Thermochromatium tepidum ATCC 43061: one gene and its partner. The protein of the gene in region 2 interacts with the protein of the main gene of each other region in a pairwise test. Links are inferred from orthologs where the notes say so. Each region holds a gene or a part of one and is shown on either strand. Other genes may lie near its edges.

What was found.
Region 1: the proteins of trkA (region 2) and E6P07_RS10735 interact in binary tests that used the Escherichia coli proteins (3 or more experiments, as listed by UniProt). The link is inferred for Thermochromatium tepidum ATCC 43061 from one-to-one orthologs.

What each region holds. Positions count from the first base shown.
Region 1 is NZ_CP039268.1:2,329,210-2,339,033, reverse strand. Bases 6,199-9,190 are described here. They hold E6P07_RS10735 (PTS sugar transporter subunit IIA), read right to left. Parts: upstream 7,924-9,190; coding sequence 7,474-7,923; downstream 6,199-7,473. Other genes in these bases: E6P07_RS10725 (RNA polymerase factor sigma-54), read right to left, coding at 8,541-9,190; hpf (ribosome hibernation-promoting factor, HPF/YfiA family), read right to left, coding at 8,185-8,505; hprK (HPr(Ser) kinase/phosphatase), read right to left, coding at 6,496-7,449; rapZ (RNase adapter RapZ), read right to left, coding at 6,199-6,461. Also shown: E6P07_RS10775 (rod shape-determining protein), read right to left, coding at 75-1,121; Asp-tRNA(Asn)/Glu-tRNA(Gln) amidotransferase subunit GatC, read left to right, coding at 1,367-1,654; Asp-tRNA(Asn)/Glu-tRNA(Gln) amidotransferase subunit GatA, read left to right, coding at 1,654-3,108; ptsP (phosphoenolpyruvate--protein phosphotransferase), read right to left, coding at 3,117-4,859; E6P07_RS10755 (HPr family phosphocarrier protein), read right to left, coding at 4,856-5,125; E6P07_RS10750 (PTS sugar transporter subunit IIA), read right to left, coding at 5,218-5,607; more of rapZ, read right to left, coding at 5,604-6,198; more of E6P07_RS10725, read right to left, coding at 9,191-9,824. UniProt on the Escherichia coli protein: Seems to have a role in regulating nitrogen assimilation.
Region 2 is NZ_CP039268.1:983,113-992,877, forward strand. The notes cover bases 4,090-7,022. They hold trkA (Trk system potassium transporter TrkA), read right to left. Parts: upstream 6,277-7,022; coding sequence 4,903-6,276; downstream 4,090-4,902. Other genes in these bases: E6P07_RS04605 (DUF2333 family protein), read left to right, coding at 4,090-4,784; E6P07_RS04615 (sigma-54-dependent transcriptional regulator), read right to left, coding at 6,338-7,022. In the rest of the region: E6P07_RS04585 (DUF3334 family protein), read left to right, coding at 1-97; E6P07_RS04590 (DUF2934 domain-containing protein), read right to left, coding at 167-604; E6P07_RS04595 (polysaccharide deacetylase family protein), read left to right, coding at 899-2,233; E6P07_RS04600 (glycosyl hydrolase family 57), read left to right, coding at 2,217-3,689; more of E6P07_RS04605, read left to right, coding at 3,708-4,089; more of E6P07_RS04615, read right to left, coding at 7,023-7,705; E6P07_RS04620 (sensor histidine kinase), read right to left, coding at 7,702-9,765. UniProt on the Escherichia coli protein: Part of the constitutive potassium transport systems TrkG and TrkH. May regulate the transport activity of TrkG and TrkH systems. Binds to NAD(+) and NADH.

The DNA of each region.
Region 1 (9,824 bases), 1.3 Mb from region 2 along the record:
CCAAGCCTTCAGCCTCCAGCCAGAACATTCCTTCGGCTGGTCGCTGGCGGCTGGTAACTGGCGGCCGAGTCATGTCATTCGGTCGCGAATAGGGCGCTCTCCTGGGAGTCGAGCATCTCCAGCACCATGCCGCCGCCACGGGCAACACAGGTCAGCGGATCCTCGGCCACGATCACCGGCAGCCCGGTTTCCTCCTCGATCAGCCGGTCGAAGCCGCGCAAGAGCGAACCCCCGCCGGTCAGCACAATGCCGCGCTCGGCGATATCGGCGCCCAGCTCGGGTGGGGTCTTTTCGAGCGCCATCTTGACCGCCTGGACCACCATCGATAACGGCTCCTGCAAGGCCTCGAGGATCTCGTTGCTGTTAAGCGTAAAGCTGCGCGGCACGCCCTCGGCCAGACTACGGCCCTTGACGTCGATCTCCAGTACCTCATTGCCGGGGAAGGCCGAGCCGATGCTGTGCTTGATGCGTTCGGCGGTGGCCTCACCGATCTGGGTGCCATAGTTACGGCGCACATAGTTGATGATGGCATCGTCGAAGGTATCGCCCCCGACTCGCACCGACTCGGCATAGACGATGCCGCTCAGTGAGATCACTGCCACCTCGGCCGTGCCGCCGCCAATGTCGATGACCATACAGCCACGTGGCTCGTGCACCGCCAGTCCGGCACCGATGGCGGCCGAGATGGGCTCCTCGATCAGATAGACCTCGCGCGCCCCAGCGCCCGCGGCCGATTCTTTGATGGCGCGGCGCTCGACCTGGGTCGAGCCGCAGGGCACGCAGATGAGCACGCGCGGGCTGGGACGCAGGAAGCTGGTTTCATGGACCTTGTGGATGAAATACTGGAGCATCTTCTCGGTGACGGTGAAGTCGGCGATGACGCCGTCCTTCATCGGCCGGATCGCGGTGACGTTTTGAGGGGTGCGCCCGAGCATCTGCTTGGCCTCCTCGCCGACGGCCACCACCGTCTTGGTTCCTCCATGGCGTTCGTGCCGGATGGCCACGACCGAGGGTTCATTGAGTACGATGCCGCGGCCACGGGCATAGATCAGTGTATTGGCGGTCCCCAGGTCGATCGATAGGTCATTGGAGAACATTCCGCGAATGTTTCTGAAAAACATCAGTAAAGACACCTTCCGGGTGGTAAAGGAACGCCTTGGATGGGCGCGGCGTCGCCGAGGATGAGTGAGCCGGATCTCGGTTCCGATACGGGATCCCTGGATAATTGGGGCGCTAATCTAGCAACGTGAACCTCGATCGGCAAGGCGCCCGCTGTGTCGCTCCGCCGGACCCTCGGGTCGAGTGGCCCGCCCGAACGCTCATTTGTGCTATTTTCAACCAATTTCATCGCCAACGGCTGTCCAACATGTCACTGAGCTTATCCGACATCGACAAGATCGCCCATTTGGCCCGGCTCGCCGTCGCTCCCGAGCGGCGCGCGCGCTATGCGGCGGATCTTTCCAATATCCTCGACCTGGTCGCCCGGATGGATACCGTCGATACCTCGGGCATCGAACCCCTGGCCCATCCGCTGAACATGACCCAGCGTCTGCGTCCGGATGTCCCCAATGAAACCAATCAACGCGAACGCTTTCAGTCCATCGCCCCCCTGACCGAGGCTGGACTCTATCTGGTTCCGAAGGTCATCGACTGATGCAGAACAAATCCATTGCGCAAATGGCCGCGGATCTGCGGCTACGTACCTATTCCAGCGTCGAGCTGACGCAGCATTATCTGGAGCGCATCGCGCGGCTCGATCCGATGCTAAACGCCTTCATCACGGTCGCGACCGAATCGGCGCTTGCGGCGGCCGAGCGCGCCGACCGGACGCTCAGATCGGGTGAGACCGGGCCGCTGACCGGCATCCCGATCGCCCACAAGGACATCTTCTGCACCCAGGGACTCAAGACCAGCTGCGGTTCGCGGATGCTCGATAACTTCATTGCCCCCTATGATGCGACCATCGTCGAGCGGCTGGCGGCGGCCGGGGCTGTGGTGCTTGGCAAGACCAACATGGATGAGTTCGCCATGGGGTCGAGCAATGAGACGAGCTGGTATGGTCCGGTCAGGAATCCCTGGGACCAGACCCGAGTTCCGGGTGGTTCCTCGGGCGGCTCGGCGGCAGCCGTGGCCGCGCGGCTGTGCGCAGCGGCCACCGCGAGCGACACTGGCGGCTCGATCCGCCAGCCGGCGGCACTGTGCGGCGTCACCGGGATCAAACCGACCTATGGACGCTGTTCACGCTGGGGCATGATCGCCTTTGCCTCTTCGCTTGATCAGGCTGGGGTCATGGCGCGCTCGGCGGCGGATGCGGCCTTCATCCTCGATGAGATGGCCGGTTTCGACGAACGCGACTCGACCAGCGCCGAGGTCCCGGTCCCTGACTATGTCGACGCGCTCGACGACGACATCACAGGGTTGCGCATCGGTCTGCCCAAGGAATATTTCGGCGAGGGACTCGATCCGCGCGTCGGTGAGGTGGTCATGGACGCGATCAAGGAGTATGAGCGGCTCGGTGCCGAGATCATCGAGATCAGCCTACCCAACAGTCCGCTCTCGGTGCCCGTCTACTATGTGGTTGCGCCCGCCGAGTGCTCATCGAACCTGGCGCGCTTCGATGGGGTACGCTATGGCTATCGTTGCGAGAACCCGAAAGACCTATTGGACCTCTATGAGCGCAGTCGCGCCGAGGGGTTCGGTCCCGAGGTCCAGCGTCGGATCATGATCGGCACCTATGTGCTCTCGGCCGGCTATTACGACGCCTACTATCTCAAGGCGCAGAAGATCCGTCGGCTGATCGTCGAAGACTTCAAGCGCGCCTTCGAGCAGGTCGATGTCATCATGGGGCCGACCAGCCCCACGACTGCCTTTCCACTCGGATCCAAGCTGGACGATCCGGTGTCGATGTATCTCAACGACATCTACACCATCGCCACCAATCTGGCTGGATTGCCGGGGCTGTCGATCCCGGTTGAACCCGTCGACGGCCTGCCGGTCGGCTTGCAGATCATCGGCAACTACTTTCAAGAGGCCCGTCTGCTCAATGTGGCACACCGCTACCAGCACGTGACGCACTGGCACCAAGCAGCGCCGGTCGGTTTCGAGTGAGCAGGCATTCAGACCGACTCGAAGGCCGAGAGCAGATCACTGGAGTCTAACTCATCGATCTGGGCAAAGAGTCGCTCGGCGCGCCTGGCCAGGGCGCCGACATCCGAGTCGAGCAGGATCTCCTTGATGTCGAGCAGGGCGCCGGGCTGCATGCTGAACTCACGCAGCCCCATGCCGAGCAGGAGGCGCGTGAAGCGCGGATCGCCGGCCATCTCACCGCACATCCCGACCGGGACGTTGAGCGCGCGTCCGGCCTCGATGGTGAGCTGGATCAGACGCAGGATGGCCGGATGCGCCGGGTCGAAGAGATCGTTGACCGCGTCGTCCAGGCGGTCGGTGGCCAGGGTGTATTGGATCAGATCATTGGTACCGATCGAGAGAAAATCCATCCGGCGCGCAATGGCACGTGCGGTGAGCGCGGCAGACGGCACCTCGATCATGGCGCCGACCGGCATGGCATCGTCATAGGCCAGTCCATCGCGGTCGAGCTGACGCTTGAGTTCGGCGATGATGGCCAGGGCACGGTCGAGCTCGTGGACGCTGGTCACCAACGGCAGCATCAGCCGCACCGGGCCGAGCGCCGAGGCACGCAGGATGGCGCGCACCTGGGGCCGAAAGAGTTCGGGCTCCTTCAGACAGAGCCGGATGGCGCGCAGCCCCAGTGCGGGATTGCTGACGTTCGAGCCGGGGCGGGCCAGGGCCTCGCAGTGCTTGTCGACCCCAAGATCGAGTGTGCGTATGGTGAGGGGACGTCCGTCGAGCGCGGCCAACATGGCGCTATAGTCGGCCAGGTGTTCCTCTTCGTCCGGCAGGTCGCTGCGGTTCATATAGAGGAATTCGGTGCGATAGAGTCCGACACCATGCGCGCCATTGATCTTGGCTAGCTCGACGTCCTCGGCCAGCTCCAGATTGGCCTGGAGCCGGATCTCGACGCCGTCGCGCGTGCGGGTCGGGCGGCTGACGAGGGCGCGCAGGCGACCCTGACGTGCCTGGATCGCGCTGAGGCGCCGACGGTAGTCGGCGATGAGTTGCGCGTCGGCGTTGGCGATGACGGTGCCGCTGGCGCTGTCAACGATCAGCAGTTCCCCGGGGCGCAGATAGCGGCTGATGTCGTGTAGCCCCATGACCGCAGGTACGCCGAGACTGCGCGCCAGGATCGCGGTATGCGACATGGGTCCGCCGTACTCGGTCACGAAGGCCACGGCGCCGCGATGATGCAGCAGGATGGCGTCGGCGGGCATGAGGTCGCGCGCCACCACGACATGGCCGGCCAGATCCTGCTGCGCCAGATTCGGTTCGTTCGACTCGCCGCGCAGAAAGCTCTGGATCTGGCGCACGACATGCTCGATATCGTCGCGGCGTGTGCGCAAATAGGGGTCATCCATGCGATCGAAGACCGCGATTAGGATGTCGCGCTGGCGTTGCAGCGCCCATTCGGCGGTGCATAGCTGCTCGGCCACGAGATGGCGCACGCCGTCGATGAGCGCCGTGTCCTCGAGCATGAGCAGATGGGTGTCGATGAATTCGACGATTTCAATCGGTGTGTCCGGCGGGATCTGGGCATGCACCCGTTTGAGCGCGCGGCGTGCCGCCTCGACCGCCAGATCGAAGCGAGCGATCTCGTCCTGGATCTCGTCGGCGCGGATCGGCGTTTGGGTCAAGATCCTTTGTCCTTTGATGTCGATGAAGGCCGGACCCAGCGCGATCGCATTCGACGCGCCGATCCCGATACCCTGGAAGGCGAGGGTCACTCTGGTTCTCCGAAGCGGTCCAGTATGAGTTGCTCGATAGCGGCTATGGCCTCCTCTTCGTCCCTGCCTGTGATCTCGACCGTGATCCTGCTGCCCTGACTGGCAGCCAGCATCATGATCCCCATGATGCTCTTGCCGTTGACGCTTTGGCCGCAGCGCTCGAGCATGATCTCGCTCTCGAAGCGATTGGCGCATTGCACCAGCTTGGCCGAGGCCCGCGCGTGCAGCCCGAGCTTGTTGCGGATCTCGAGTTCTCGGCGAATCATCTAGTTGTGATCCTTCTGATCTTTAAGATTAGTACCCAAACTGCCTTTGGATGCGTTGGAATCGACCAGGTGGCCTGCGGATCAAGCCGGACTCAGTTGCCACGGCGCACACCGTCGCGACCGCCGCTGAGGGCCTTTTCGGCCAGATGGTCGAGATCGAGCGCGGCATAATTGAGGGTGCGCAGCAGCATGGGCAGGTTCAGACCGCTGACCACACGCACCTGGGCGCGCGAGTCGGCGAACGCACGTGCGACATTGGCCGGTGTGGCACCATAGAGATCGGTTAGCACCAGTAAGCCCTCGCCCTGGTCAAGGGTCTCGGCCAGACACCGGCAACGGTCGAGGATCTCATCGGGTGGGGTGTCGTTGACGACCTCACAGCAGGCGATCCCGTCCGGCACCCGGCCGAGGATCTCGCTGGCGATACGCAACAGATCCTCCCCGAGGGGACGATGGGTAAGGAGCAGGATACCGACGCTCACGCCAGCTCCCGATGACGGACGATGACCCTATGACCGAGTGACTTCAGGTGCTCGCCGAGCCATTCGGTCATGTAGACCGAACGATGCTGACCACCGGTGCAGCCGATGGCGATGGTCAGATAGCTGCGCCCGTCGGTCTCGAATCGGGGAACCCAGCGCTCGAAGAAGGCGAGGATATCGGCGCGCATCTCCAGCGCCTGGGGGCTGGATTCGATAAAGCGCGCCACCCTGGGATCCAGCCCGGTGAGCATCCTGAGCTCGGCCTCCCAGTGCGGATTGGGCAGACAGCGCACATCGAGCACGAAGTCGACGTCGGGCGGCACGCCATGCTTGAAGCCGAAGGACTGGAGCAGGATCGAGATCCGGGGCGACTCTCCGCTCAGCAGCCAGCCACGTACCAGGTCGCGCAGCTCATGCATATTGGTTCTGGTGGTGTCGAGCACCAGGTCGGCGTGCCGACGCACCGGCTGCAGGAATTCCTGTTCAAGCTGGATGGCCTCGCGGAGCGGGCGGTCGCCATTGGTGAGTGGATGACGACGGCGGGTCTCGCTATAGCGCTGGATCAGGATCTCCAGCGCGGTCTCCAGAAAGAGCACACGGCAGTCGATCCCGCGCTCGCGGGCGACGCGCACCAGTTCAGGAAGTTGGCGCAGTGCCGCGAGATTGCCGCGCGCGTCGATGCCGACCGCCGTCTTGCCGAAGGACTCGTCGAGCGTCTCGCGCAACCCGAACACCAGATCCTGGAGCAGGAAAAAGGGCAGATTGTCGATGCAGTAGAAGCCCATGTCCTCCAGCGTGTGGAGCGCAATGCTCTTACCGGAACCGGACAGACCGCTGAGGATGATCAGCTGCATGGGCGGGTCTCCTGTCGAGCGATTTGGCATAGGATCAGTCGCGGGCGACGGGTGGATCGGGTCGGTCCAGATGAATGGCGCGCGCCTGGCGGTCGATGAAGTCCACGCCGGCATCATAGCCGCGGATGCGCAGGATCTGATGTCTGACGGCCGCCTCCACCAGGATCGCCAGGTTGCGACCCGGGGCGACCGGCATGACGATCTTGGGGATGGCCACGCCCAGCACATTCATGGCCGATAGACTGCCGGTGAGCCTGTCGATGCACTCGAGTTCGGTTTGGGCCAGCGGCTGGAGATCGATGACGAGGTTGAGCGTCTTGTTACGTAGGACTGCGCCCTCGCCGAACATGGCGCGGATGTTGAGGATCCCTAGACCGCGTACCTCCAGGAAATCTCTAAGCGTCTCCGGACAGCTCCCCTCGATCACTTCAGGGGCGATGCGGGCGAAACGCGGTGCATCGTCGGCGATGAGCCGATGGCCGCGGGTAATGAGATCGAGCGCGAGCTCGCTCTTGCCGACGGCCGGCGCGCCGATCAGGAGCACGCCCATCCCAAGCACCTCGATGAAGACGCCGTGGATGGTCTTGCGCTCGGCCAGGGCCTGGGTGAGGAAATAGCGCAGATGGTTGATGAGTTCCTGATCGCCGAGCAGCGACCCGAGCAGGGGGGTCTGGGTTGAGCGGGCGCGCTCGCAGAAATCGGCCCCCGGTTCCAGTCCATCGCTGAAGATCACGGCGGCGGGCCGGTCGGCGAAGAGCTTGTCGAGCGCCTCGTCGTGGGCGGTGCGTCCAAGTGCCGCCAGGTAACGTTGTTCGGGGGGGCCGACGACCTGGAGTCGATTGGGGTGGATGAGGTTGAGCGAGCCGATCAGCGACTGCTCTGGGTCCACCCCGCGCAACGGACGAGGGGTCTGGGGTTCTGGGGTCAGCCAGCGCAGCTTGAGCTGGGCGCCGGTCTGGATGACGACGCTCTGGAGGCTGTCGATCATGCGAATCGGGCGGGTCGCATGGGTCTAGAAGGCGCTCAGGACGTGCAGGATCTCGGCAGGCGAGGTGGCTTCACGCAGTCGAGCGCGCACGTTCGGGTCGCTAAACAGGCTGGCTAGGTGTGCCAAAAGCCGCAGATGCTCCTCGTTGGCCAACTCGGGCACAAGCAGCGCGAAGGCCAGATCGACCGGCTCGCCATCTGCCGCGTCGTAATCGACGCCCCGGACGGTTTGCACGAAGGCACCGATCGCCTCGCCGACGTCCTTCATGCGCGCATGGGGCAGGGCGATGCCATGGCCGAGTCCGGTACTGCCCAGGCGCTCACGCTCGAGCAGATGCTCGAAGACGGTCTCGGGCTGGAGCCTGGGATGATCCCTGGCCAGGAGTTCGGCGAGGGTCTCGAGCAGACGCTTCTTGCTGGCGATCTCGAGACCGCATCCGATACGGGCTTCGTTGATCAGGTCAGGGCCGAACATGGCTCCAACTCCTGTTGACCGCCGACGCGCCCGCAGGTGGTCGGGGGTAATGGCTGATCCAACCAGGATGCTGCTGGCATTCGATGCTGGTCATAGATTGGGGTACCTCGGGCGGACGGGCGCACTTGGTGCCTGATCGCTCTGTCGTGTTCTCGATGTAAAGACACCTCAGGCGCCGGCGGCACCGGCCACCGAGGTGTGATGGGTGTTGCCTCCATCACCTCGGAAGACACGGCTTCCAAGGTACTGGAGAGGCCGATCTCATTCCGCTTCGGCCGTCTTGACGGCTCCGCCGCGGTGACTGCTCTTCTTCTCCTTGTAGCGGATGACCTGGCGATCGAGCTTGTCGACCAGGCTGTCGATGGCCGCATACATGTCCTCGTGCACAGAGTCGGCGAAGACCTTGCCGCCATTGACATGGAGTGTGGCCTCGGCCTTCTGCTCGAGCTTTTCGACGCTCAGGACGACATGGGCGTTGATGACGTGGTCGAAGTGGCGTGCCAGACGCTCGAATTTGCTGTCGACATAGGACTTCAGCGCATCGGTGACGTCGATGTGATGACCCGTCAGATTGATTTGCATCATTAAACTCCTTGATAAAGAATCAAACAGCCTGTTTAAGCCAGGCGTTTGCGCTCACTCGAGGCCGGGATACCCATAGCCTCACGGTATTTGGCGACTGTGAGGCGTGCGACGTCGATGCCCTGTCTTGCCAGTTCCTCAGCGATCTTGTTGTCGCTGAGAGGTCTGCGCGGGGATTCTCCCGCGATCAGCTTGCGGATCAGGGCGCGGATCGCCGTCGACGAGCACTCGCCGCCAGAGGTGGTATTGACGTGGGACGAGAAGAAATACTTGAGCTCGAATGTGCCTCGGGGTGTATGCATGTATTTTTGCGTGGTCACCCGTGAAATGGTCGACTCGTGCAGATTCAGGGCCTCGGCGATGTCGCGCAGCACCATGGGCCGCATCCCCACTTCGCCGTATTCGAGGAAGTCCTGCTGCATCTCCACGATCTTGGCGCCCACGCGCAGTACAGTTTCGTTGCGGCTTGCCAGGCTTTTGATGAACCAGCGCGCCTCCTGGAGGTGACTCTTGAGCGTCTGGCCATCGCTGCTCTGGTCGGCGCGGCGTACCAGGCGCGCATAGTCGGCGTTGACCCTGAGTCTGGGGGTGATGTCAGGGTTCAACTCGACCTGCCAGCGGCCATCCTTCTTACGCACAAAGATGTCGGGTACAACGTACTCCGAGGGCGTCTCTGCGAGCAAGCGGCCCGGCTTCGGGTTGAGCCGGCGGATGAGATCGAGCGCCTGGGTCAGGTCGTCCTCGGGCGCCTTGAGCAGGCGTGAGAGGGCCGTGACGTCGCCGCGCGGCAGATGTTCGAATCCGGCCTCGCACACGGCGATGGCCAGGTTGCGCCAGGGCGTTTCGGGCGACAGCTGGCGCAGCTGGATCAACAGGCACTCGCGCGGATTGCGCGCCCCGACGCCAGCTGGGTCGAGTGACTGGACGCGATGGATCTGGGTCTCGACTTCATCGGCGCCGATCGTGGGATCGGCGAGTGTGGCCACCAGTTCATCGACATCGGCGCGCAGATAGCCGTTGGCATCGATGGCGTCGACCACGGCCTGGGCGATCATGAAATCGCGCTCGCTCAAACGGCTGAGATTCAGCTGCCAGATCAAATGATCCCAGAGCGTCTGCGGACGTGAGCGGTTCGACAGTGGGTCCTGGTCTGTGTCATCCCTCATGCCGTGGGCCGTTGGCGGCAGGTAGCTGTCGAAGACGTCGGTCCATTGGGTATCGACCGGCAGCTCCTCCGGTATCTCATACGACTCGGCTTGTACCTCGCGTTCCAGGAGCCACTCGGACTCGGATGCGCTAGAACCGAAGGGATCATCTTC
Region 2 (9,765 bases):
CCGCATCGTCGAGCAGGTCGGTCAGCAGGGGGCGCTGACGAGCACGAGCAGCCAGTCGCTCGTCGATCAGTCGCTGCTCGATGAGCTGGGACTCTGAGATCGGAGCCACCGAGGCCCGGCTCGGCACCGCGCATCGGCGCTCTGGAATGGATGGGGCTTGCGCCGCTCAATGCCCCGTCATCGCCCGCGCGCGCGCGATGAGCTCATCGATCTCGCGTTCGGCCATCGCCCAGTCCTCGGCCTCATGGCCGGGGGCAAAGTTGCGCTTCTCGGCCTTGTAATAGGCGGCCTCGCGGATCATATCCTGGCGCTTCTCTTCGGAGACCGTCGCCAATTCGTGCAGATGACCCTGGTGATCCGAGAGGCTAGGGCTGGCAGCGGACTGACCGCGCTTGGGGGTGGCGGCTGGCGTCGCCTTGGCGGTGGTTGCCCTCTTGCCCGCCGATCTTGCCGTGCCCTTGCCGACCGGAGCAGATTCAGGTTTGTCAGGGGCGGCGGTGGTAGAAGGCCCAGACGCTGAAGCCCGGCCCTTGATGGCCGTGGTCTTCTTGGTCACCGCCTTTTTGGCCGCCGTTTTCTTCGTCACGATCTTGTCGTCAGCCATGTCACTTGCTTGCCTCTACGATTCGGGGTGGCGATCAATAGGATACACAACAATTGCTAATTCGCCGTGGTTTTTGTATCGCGCCTGATCCGTCGCTCCAGTGGATTGACCGGATGGCCACAGCCTTAATCCCTGTCACATATGGGACGATGAGATCGCGCATCTCCACGACATTGACTATCGCATGTCAATAATCGATGGGGTTCGATTAAAGACCATGGATTCGTTGGTGAATCCAGACGTTCGGCTTTGATATCCTTGACCGTCATCCCAAGCCGTCATCGTGGAGCTCTCATGGCAACAGTCCATCACGCGCTCGTGTTGAATCTCCACCAACCCCTGGGCAATCTCCAGGACTTGCTGGAACACCAAAACTGGGAGGCCCGTGAGATCCTGTTTGCCCTCGATCGCATCCCGCGCAGTCTCTGGGGACGCGAGGAACTCGCCCGCGTCCATCTGTCGCTGTCTGGAACCTTGCTGGAGACGCTGTCCGACCCGGCCTTCCAGGGGCGGGTCTATGGCATCGTCGATTGTGGCTCGTTGCTGTGGCACTTCCAGAATCTGGCCCTGTTCGAGGTTCTGGGGACGGGGTACTTCCACCCGGTGTTGCCACTCATCCCGGAGGCCGACCGGCGTGAGCACCTGGCGCGCTGGCTCGACATCGCCCGCCATCTGCTGTGGCGTCCGCAGTTTCAGGGCTTTTGGCCGCCCGAGATGGGGTTCTCGATGGAGCTCATCCCCCTGCTGAAGGCGTTCGGCTATCGCTATGTCTTCGTCGATAGCGAGCACGTCGAACCGGTCGGTGAGATGAGCTGGCAAGAACTGCGCTATCGTCCGCATCTCGCTCGCTATGGCGAGGATGAGATCATCGTCATCGTGCGCGATCGCGAACTCTCGGATGCCCAGGAGTCCGGCATGGACGTCGACTGGTTCCTCAACGAGGTCGCCGAACGCACCAAGTGGTGCGATTTCGAGCCTCTGGTCACCACCTGCACCGATGGCGAGAACGGTGGCTGGTTCCGCAACGTCAACCCCAGCGCCAACTTCTGGGGTGCCTTCTATCTGCCGCTGCTGGATCGGATCGCGGCGGGCGAGGCCAAGGTGCGTCCGACCTTCGTCAGCGACTATCTCGACGAGTACGGCGCGCATGGCGAGGTGCGGGTCCGCACTGGGGCCTGGAACACCGGCTGGCATCATGGACGCGACTTTACCCAATGGATGGGGTCAGAGCGCCAACGCCGGGCGGTCGCCGACTACGCCGAGGTCAGCCGCATGGTCCATGACGCGCGCTGGTTCGCCGGCGAGCGTGGCGTCACCACGGGGCCAGAGTCGGACGCCCTGGCCGAGGCGCTCTGGCATCTGTTGCGCGCCGAGACTAGCTGCAACCTCTACTGGGGTGAGGCCTGGGTGCCACGCGCCGAGGCCGATCTGCATGCCGCCCGTCAGGCCCTGGAGCGCGCGCTGAGTCTGGCCACAGCGGCACGGGAGGCCGCCGATGCGCCATCGGCGCCCCACGCGGTGCCCGAGGCCAGTGCCCCAGCCGCTGTCCCGGGGCCACGGCCCCAAGCAACCTCTACCGAATTACTCGCCAACCAACCTGAAGGAGCCGACCTTGAACGCCATGCCTGAATACATTGGAGACGTGCCCAATCTGTCCGGCCAGGAGGCCGAGGTCGCGCGGGTCGTTGCGCGCGGACGCGAGCGCGCGCTATTCGCCAAGCGGGGCGGGATCGATTTCGGTGCCATCCGGGCCGCTACCGCCATCGCGCTGCACCAGCATCAGCCGCTCATCCCCGCTGGCGGTACGGATCTGCGCACCGCTGCGCTCATCAGCAATCTCCAGTACATGATGGAGAACCAGCATATCGGCGACAACCACAATGCGCCGACCTTCGTCTGGTGCTACAAGCGCATGGGTGAATTCATCCCGCAGCTGATCCAGGAAGGCCGGTCGCCGCGGGTGATGCTTGAATACTCCGGCACCCTGCTGCATGGTCTGCGCAAGATGGGTGAGCATCATGTCATCGATGCCCTCAAGACCATCACCTGCAACCCGGACTATCACTGGGCGGTCGAGTGGCTCGGCATGCCCTGGGGTCATGCGGTCGCTCCCTCCACCCCAGTGCAGGACTACCGGCTCCATGTGCGCGCCTTCCAGCATCACTTCGCCGCCATCTTCGGCTGGGAGGCGCTGGAGCGGATCCGCGGCTTCTCGCCGTCCGAGATGGCGCTTCCCAATCATCCCGATGTCGCCTACGCCTTCGTCAAGACCCTGGTCGATTGCGGCTATCAATGGGTCCTGGTCCAGGAACATACGGTGCATCAGCTCGGCAGCGAGCGGCATCCCGAGCGCCCGCACATCCCGCACCGGCTGGTTTGCACCAACTCACACGGCGAGACGGCGAGCATCATCGCCATCATCAAGACCCAGGGGTCGGATACCAAGCTCGTGGCCCAGATGCAGCCCTGGTACGAGGCCCAGGGATTGAACCGGGTCGATCTGGCCGGGCACTCGATCCCGCCGCTCGTGACCCAGATCGCCGACGGCGAGAACGGCGGGGTGATGATGAACGAATTCCCGCCTAAGTTCATGGAGGTGGTGCGTGCCGCCAGCCATTCGCAGGTCCCGCTGATGAACGTCAGCGAGTATCTGGAACATCTGTTCGCACTTGGCATCCAAACGACTGATCTACCCGAGATTCAGCCGCTGTTCCACGCGCGCATCTGGTCGCGGATGCAGCCGGGTGAGGGACCCGAGAAACTCAATCGAGTGATCGAGGAGCTCAAGCGCGAGGATGGGCGCTTTCACATGGAAGGCGGGAGCTGGACCAACGATCTGTCTTGGGTCAGGGGCTATGAGAATGTGCTCGGCCCGATGGAAGAGGCAAGCTCGCGCTTCCATGAGCGGGTGTTGCGTCCCGGGATCCCGACCGATCACCCGGCCTATCGCAACGCGCTCTTTCATCTGATGGTCTCTCAGACAAGCTGCTATCGTTACTGGGGTCAGGGCCTCTGGACCGATTATGGGCGCGAGGTCTGCCGACGCACGATCGAGATCATCGAGCACGATTTTGCAAAACCTTAATGTTTCTTGGAGAAGATGATGGATGTCAAAACATCCTTGAAGAATCTGGACCTCGCCAAACAGCTCACCAATCCCTTCGGGCAGTTGATGAAGCTCTATCATCCCAGGGTCTGGCGTGAAAAGGGACTGATGTGGACCGGCGGGCTGTTCATCGTCACCTATCTGGTGGTGGTCCTAGTGCTCGGAATGATCTGGTCGCGCTCACCCAATACCTTTGACGTGCGTGCCAATGCGTTGGCGATGGTCGAGGGTGACGAGACGCGCCTGGTCACGGGCAGCTATACCACGGCGACCGCCATCCGCATCGCCAAGACCCTGCTGGACAAGCCGGGCGGCTATCTGAGCAACGACAGAACCCCGCCCGGCGTCTATCTTGACAACATCCCGAACTGGGAATTCGGCGCCCTGACCGAGCTGCGCGATCTGGCCAATGCGCTGCGCAATGAGCTCAGCCGCGCCCAGTCGCAATCGCTTGAGGACCGTGACCTGCAGATCGCCCAGCCACAGTTCAACTACAACTCAGACTCCTGGATCCTGCCATCGACCGAGTCGGAATACCGTAAGGGGATCGAGGCCCTTGAACGCTACATGCACCGGCTTTCCAGACGTGAGGCCCAGTTTTTTGCCCGTTCCGATAACCTGCGCGCCTATTTGCAGGTGGTCGAGAAACGATTGGGCAACCTGGCCCAGCGTCTGTCCTACGCGGTCGGTCAGGACGATCTAGATACCGATCTGGCCGGGGATCCGGGCGCGCGGCGCGCGAACGGCACCTCGGACCAGATGCACAGGCGCACGCCCTGGCTTCAGATCGATGATGTCTTCTTTGAGGCGCGCGGCTATACCTGGGCGCTCATTCACACCCTACAGGCCATGGCGCTGGACTTCGAGAACGTGCTCAAGACCCGCAACGCCCAGGTCTCGCTGGAGCAGATCATCAGAAAGCTGCAAAGCACTCAGGATCCGATCTGGAGTCCGCTCATCCTCAACGGCACGGGGTTCGGTCTCATGGCCAACCATTCGCTGGTGATGGCCTCTTACATCTCGCGCGCCAACGCTGCCATCATCGACCTGCGCCGGCTGCTGGAGCAGGGCTGAGGTTCGTCATCTGAGACCCGGGTCGCAGTCCCATGACGGCGGCCCAGACGGTCTCGTCCCCCTCGCCCGTGCGCGAGGGGCGGGTTCAATCAGCGCTTGCCAAGACGATGCAAGGTGTTTACAGAAAGGTCACACCGACCTGGAACAGCCGCTCGACCTCCTGGATACGGCGCTTGTCTTGCAAAAAGAGGATGACATGATCCTCAGACTCGATGACGGTCTCACCGTGCGCGATCAACACCTCGTCGCCGCGCACCAAGGCACCGATGCTGGCCCCCTTGGGTAGTTTCAGTTCTGAGATTCGCCGTCCGACCACCTTGCTCGAGGTCGGGTCGCCATGGGCGATGGCCTCGATCGCCTCGGCTGCACCACGGCGCAATGAATGCACCATGACCACGTCGCCGCGTCGCACATGTTTGAGCAGGCTGCCGATGGTGGCCTGCTGGGGCGAGATGGCGATATCGATGACGCCGGACTGGACCAGGTCAGCATAGGGTGGACGGTTGATGAGCGCCATCACCTTGCGCGCCCCGAGTCGCTTGGCCAGCATCGCCGAGATGATGTTGGCCTCGTCGTCGTTGGTGACGGCACAAAAGACATCCGTGTTCTCGATGTTTTCTTCCAGCAGTAGTTCCTGATCGGCCGCATCGCCATGGAGCACGATGGTGCGTTCTAAGTCCTCAGCGATCTGTTTACAGCGATTCAGGTCGCGTTCGATGAGCTTGACCCGGAAGTTTGGTTCGAGCGCCTTGGCCAGGCGGGTGCCGATATTGCCGCCACCGGCGATGATCAGACGCTTGTAGGACGGATCGAGCCGGCGCAGTTCGCCCATCACGGCGCGGATGTGTTCCGGCGCGGCGACAAAAAACACCTCGTCGTCGACCTCGATCCGGGTGTCGCCTTCGGGCTGGATGGCGTGGTCCTGACGATAGATGGCCGCGACGCGTGCCTGGATATGCGGCATGTGTTCGTGCAGGGTGCGCAGCTTCTGACCGACCAGTGGCCCGCCGTGGAAGGCACGCACCGCGACCAGACGGATCCGCCCACCGGCAAAGTCGAGCACCTGGAGTGTGCCCGGATTCTCGATCAAACGGATGATGTAATCCGTGACCAGGGCCTCGGGGCTGATGGCCACATCGATCGGCAGCGCCTCGGTGCCGAACAGCTTGGGCTGGTCGAGGAAGCTCTGGGCGCGCACCCGTGCGATCTTGGTCGGGGTATGGAAGAGCGTATGGGCCACCTGACAGGCGATCATGTTGGTCTCATCGCTGTTGGTGACGGCGATGATCATGTCGGCATCCTCGGCGCCAGCGCGCATGAGGACGTCGGGATGGGCGCCATGACCCTGCACCGTGCGCAGATCGAAGCGATCCTGGAGGTCGCGCAGCAGATCGGCGTCCTGATCGACCACGGTGATGTCGTTGGCCTCGCTGACCAGATTGGCGGCGACCGAGGAACCGACCTGACCAGCGCCGAGGATGATGATCTTCATGGAGTGATCGGTCTCCAGCGATCAGCTGGCAGTGGATCGCTGGCGGCTGGCGGTTGAACGCTCATCTCCGCTCCTTGATCTCGATCCCGAGCGAGCGCAGCTTGCGATAGAGGTGGGTGCGTTCCATGCCTGCCTCCTTGGCCATCTTGCTGACATTGCCCTGGTGCTTTTCGAGCTGATAGTCGAGATAGGCCTTCTCGAACTGTTCACGCGCCTGACGCAGCGGCTGATCGAATGAGACCAGGCCATCGAGTGTCTGGATCTGGATCGGCGGTGGGGCGCCGAGTGCGCTCTCGACCTCCTTTTGGGTGATCTCATCACCGGCCCCCAGGATCAGCAGCCGCTGGACGAGGTTCTTGAGCTCACGCACATTGCCCGGCCAGCTATAGTTGCGCAGAAAATTCTGGGCACCGACACTGAAGCGGCGGTAGGGCAGCTTCTCGTGGGTGGCAAAATAGTCGAGATAGAAATTGAGCAGATCTGGCACATCCTCGGCATGTTCGGACAGCGGCGGGATGTGCAGTGGCACCACGTTGAGGTGATAGAACAGATCCTCGCGGAAGCGTCCGGCGCGCACCTCATCTTCCAGATTGCGCTGGGTGATGGCGATGATGCGCACGTCGATGCGCACCGGCTCACTGCCGCCGACGCGCAGAAAGGAGCCGCTGTCAAGCGCCCCAAGCAACTTGGACTGGGCATCCCATTCCATGTCCGCCACCTCATCGAGCAGCAGGGTTCCGCCGGCGGCCTTCTCCAGGCTGCCGTAATGGGTGTGGTCGCCCTCCTCGACGCCGAACAGCTCGCGCGCGGCGTTGCCGCCGGCCAGTGATGAGACACCCAGATCGATGAAGGGGCGCTCGCGGCGGGCGCTCTGCGAGTGCAGATAGCGTGCGAAGGTCTCACGCCCGCTGCCGGCTTCGCCTGTGATCAGCACCCAGGTGTCATGCTGGGCAATGCGCTTGACCTGCTCGCGCAGACGCTGCATGACCGCGCTGCGTCCGACCGGCTCATGGACCAGGGGTGCACGCCGCTTGAGCCTGATGTTTTCCTGCTGGAGTTTGGCCGCCTCGAGCGCACGCTCGACCGTCAGCAACAGCTTGGCCATCGACAGCGGCTTTTCGAGGAAGTCATAGGCCCCGAGCCGGGTGGCCTCGACCGCCGTCTCCACGGTACCATGACCCGACATCATGATGACCGGACAGGGCAGGCCATCGTCCTCGGCCCATTCCTTGAGCAGTGAGATGCCGTCGATGTCGGGCATCCAGATGTCGAGCAGGATCAGGTCGGGACGGCGGTCGCGCAGGGCGTGTCGCGCGGCCTCGCCGTTCTCGGCCACGGCCACGGCATAGCCTTCATCCTCGAGGATCTCCTTGACCAGGCCGCGGATGTCGGGTTCGTCGTCGACGACCAGGATATGGATTGCGCTCATGCTTCGTGTTGCTCCCGAGCATGGACCGCCGGGGTAGCGGTCGCTTGCCAGACTGGGATCCGGACCCGGATCAGGGCGCCCGAATCGCGATTCTCGACGCTGATCATACCGCCATGTTCCTCGATGATCTTCTTGACGATCGCCAGACCCAAACCCGTGCCCTTGGTCTTGGTCGTGACATAGGGTTCAAACAGCCGGTCCATGAGCGAGGGGTCAAATCCCGGACCATTGTCGGCGACACTGAACTGCACATAGGGCTTGTCATCGGCCTGGATGAGCTCAGTTCTGACCTCGATCAGCGCCTCGGCACGGCCTTCCAGGGCCTCTTGGGCGTTTTTGATCAGATTATGGATGACCTGTCGCAGTCGCAAGGGATCACCCCGCACCCGGGCCTCGGGGGCGTCAAGCCTGATCCTGAGTGCCGGCACGCCAGCGCTGCGATAGAGATCCAGTACTTCGCGCGCCAATTGGTCGAAGACCAGGGGTTCGGCCTGGGGCCTGGGGCTCTTGGCATAGTCCGAGAAGTCGTTGACCATCGCCTTCATGGCCTCGACCTGTTGGATGATGGTACCTGTGGCGCGCTCGATGATCCGTGCGTCGGTCTCATCGGCCTTGGCCAGCAGCTTGTGACGCAGACGCTCGGCCGAGAGCTGGATCGGGGTGAGCGGGTTCTTGATCTCGTGGGCGAGCCGGCGCGCGACCTCGGCCCAGGCTGCATTGCGTTGGGCGATGATCAATGAGGTGATGTCGTCGAAGACCACCACGTGACCGCGCTGGTCTGAGTCTGGGAGTGGCAAGGGGCTGCCGCGGCACAGGAGGGTCTGACTGGTCTCGTCGCGCTGTAGCGTCACCTCGGCGCGCCAGGGCTGGGCCGCGGCGAGATGGCGGCGCACCGTCTCGGTCCAGGGCAAGAGCCAGGGGGCGACGCGCTCCAGAGACTCGAGCCCGATCGGTTCTGCGGTCTCTGCAAGCCCCAGGATCTGGAGCGCGGCCGGATTGGCGGTACGCAGTCGCTGCCGTTCGTCAAGGGCCACCACACCCGAGGATAGACGCCCGAGGATGGTCTCCAGATAGTTGCGCTGGGTCTCGATCGCCTGTTTGCTGCGGGCCGCGGCATCGCGGGCCTGGGCGATGCGCTGCGACATGGCGTTGAAGGAGGCGACCAGGAAGGTCAGTTCGTCGTCGTGACTGGGGAGTCGGATCTGCTGTCCATACTCGCCCTCTGAGATCGAGCGGGTGGCGCGGGCGATGTCGGCAATGGGGGCGACCAGCCGACGCGCGGTGTGGAAGGCAGCGATGAGCGCGGCCATGAGTCCGAATACGAGCACCAAAGAGAGCGTGAGCGAGAAACTCAGCTTGAGCGATTGGCGCAGATAGGCCAGCTCCGTATAGCGGTTGTAGGCGTTCTCAAGCCGGGTAGACAGCTCGGTGATGCGCTCCGAGGTCGGAAAGACGCCCTGGATCAGCATGTCCCGCCCGCGCGGATCCCGGACCAGGGTGCGCACCACCAGCTCGTTGCTCGGCGTGGTCTCGAGCCCGACATAGTTGGTGCCGGCCCGCACGCTGTGATGGATCTCGCGTTCGGTCTGACTGGGAACCAGTTGGGTCGGGTCTTCGTTCGCGGTCCCCAGCATCTGACCCCCGGGGCCATAGACGGTCAGTTCGATGGCCCCGGCGCGACGGCGCAGGTCGTTGAGGCTGAGCGCGATGGCGGTGGCCGAACGGTCCTCGATCCCGGCCAGCAATTGCTCGCTAATCTTGACCAGGAGGCGTTGATTGAGGTCGAGCGAGGCCTGATTGAGCACGAGGGCGTCTTGCATGGCGCGCCCGATCTCGACGTCGAACCAGCTATCGATGCCGCGCAGCAGGAACCCGAGCGAAAAATAATAGACCGCGCCCACCGGCAGCAGCGAGATCAGCGAGAACAACACCAGGATGCGGGCGGTCAAACGCGAGCCGGCCGCCTGCCGCCGATAGCGGCGCACCAGCTTGACGATGTTGACGATCACCAGCACCGCCAGTGCCAAGAGTCCGGCCAGGACCATCGACAGCAGCGGCAG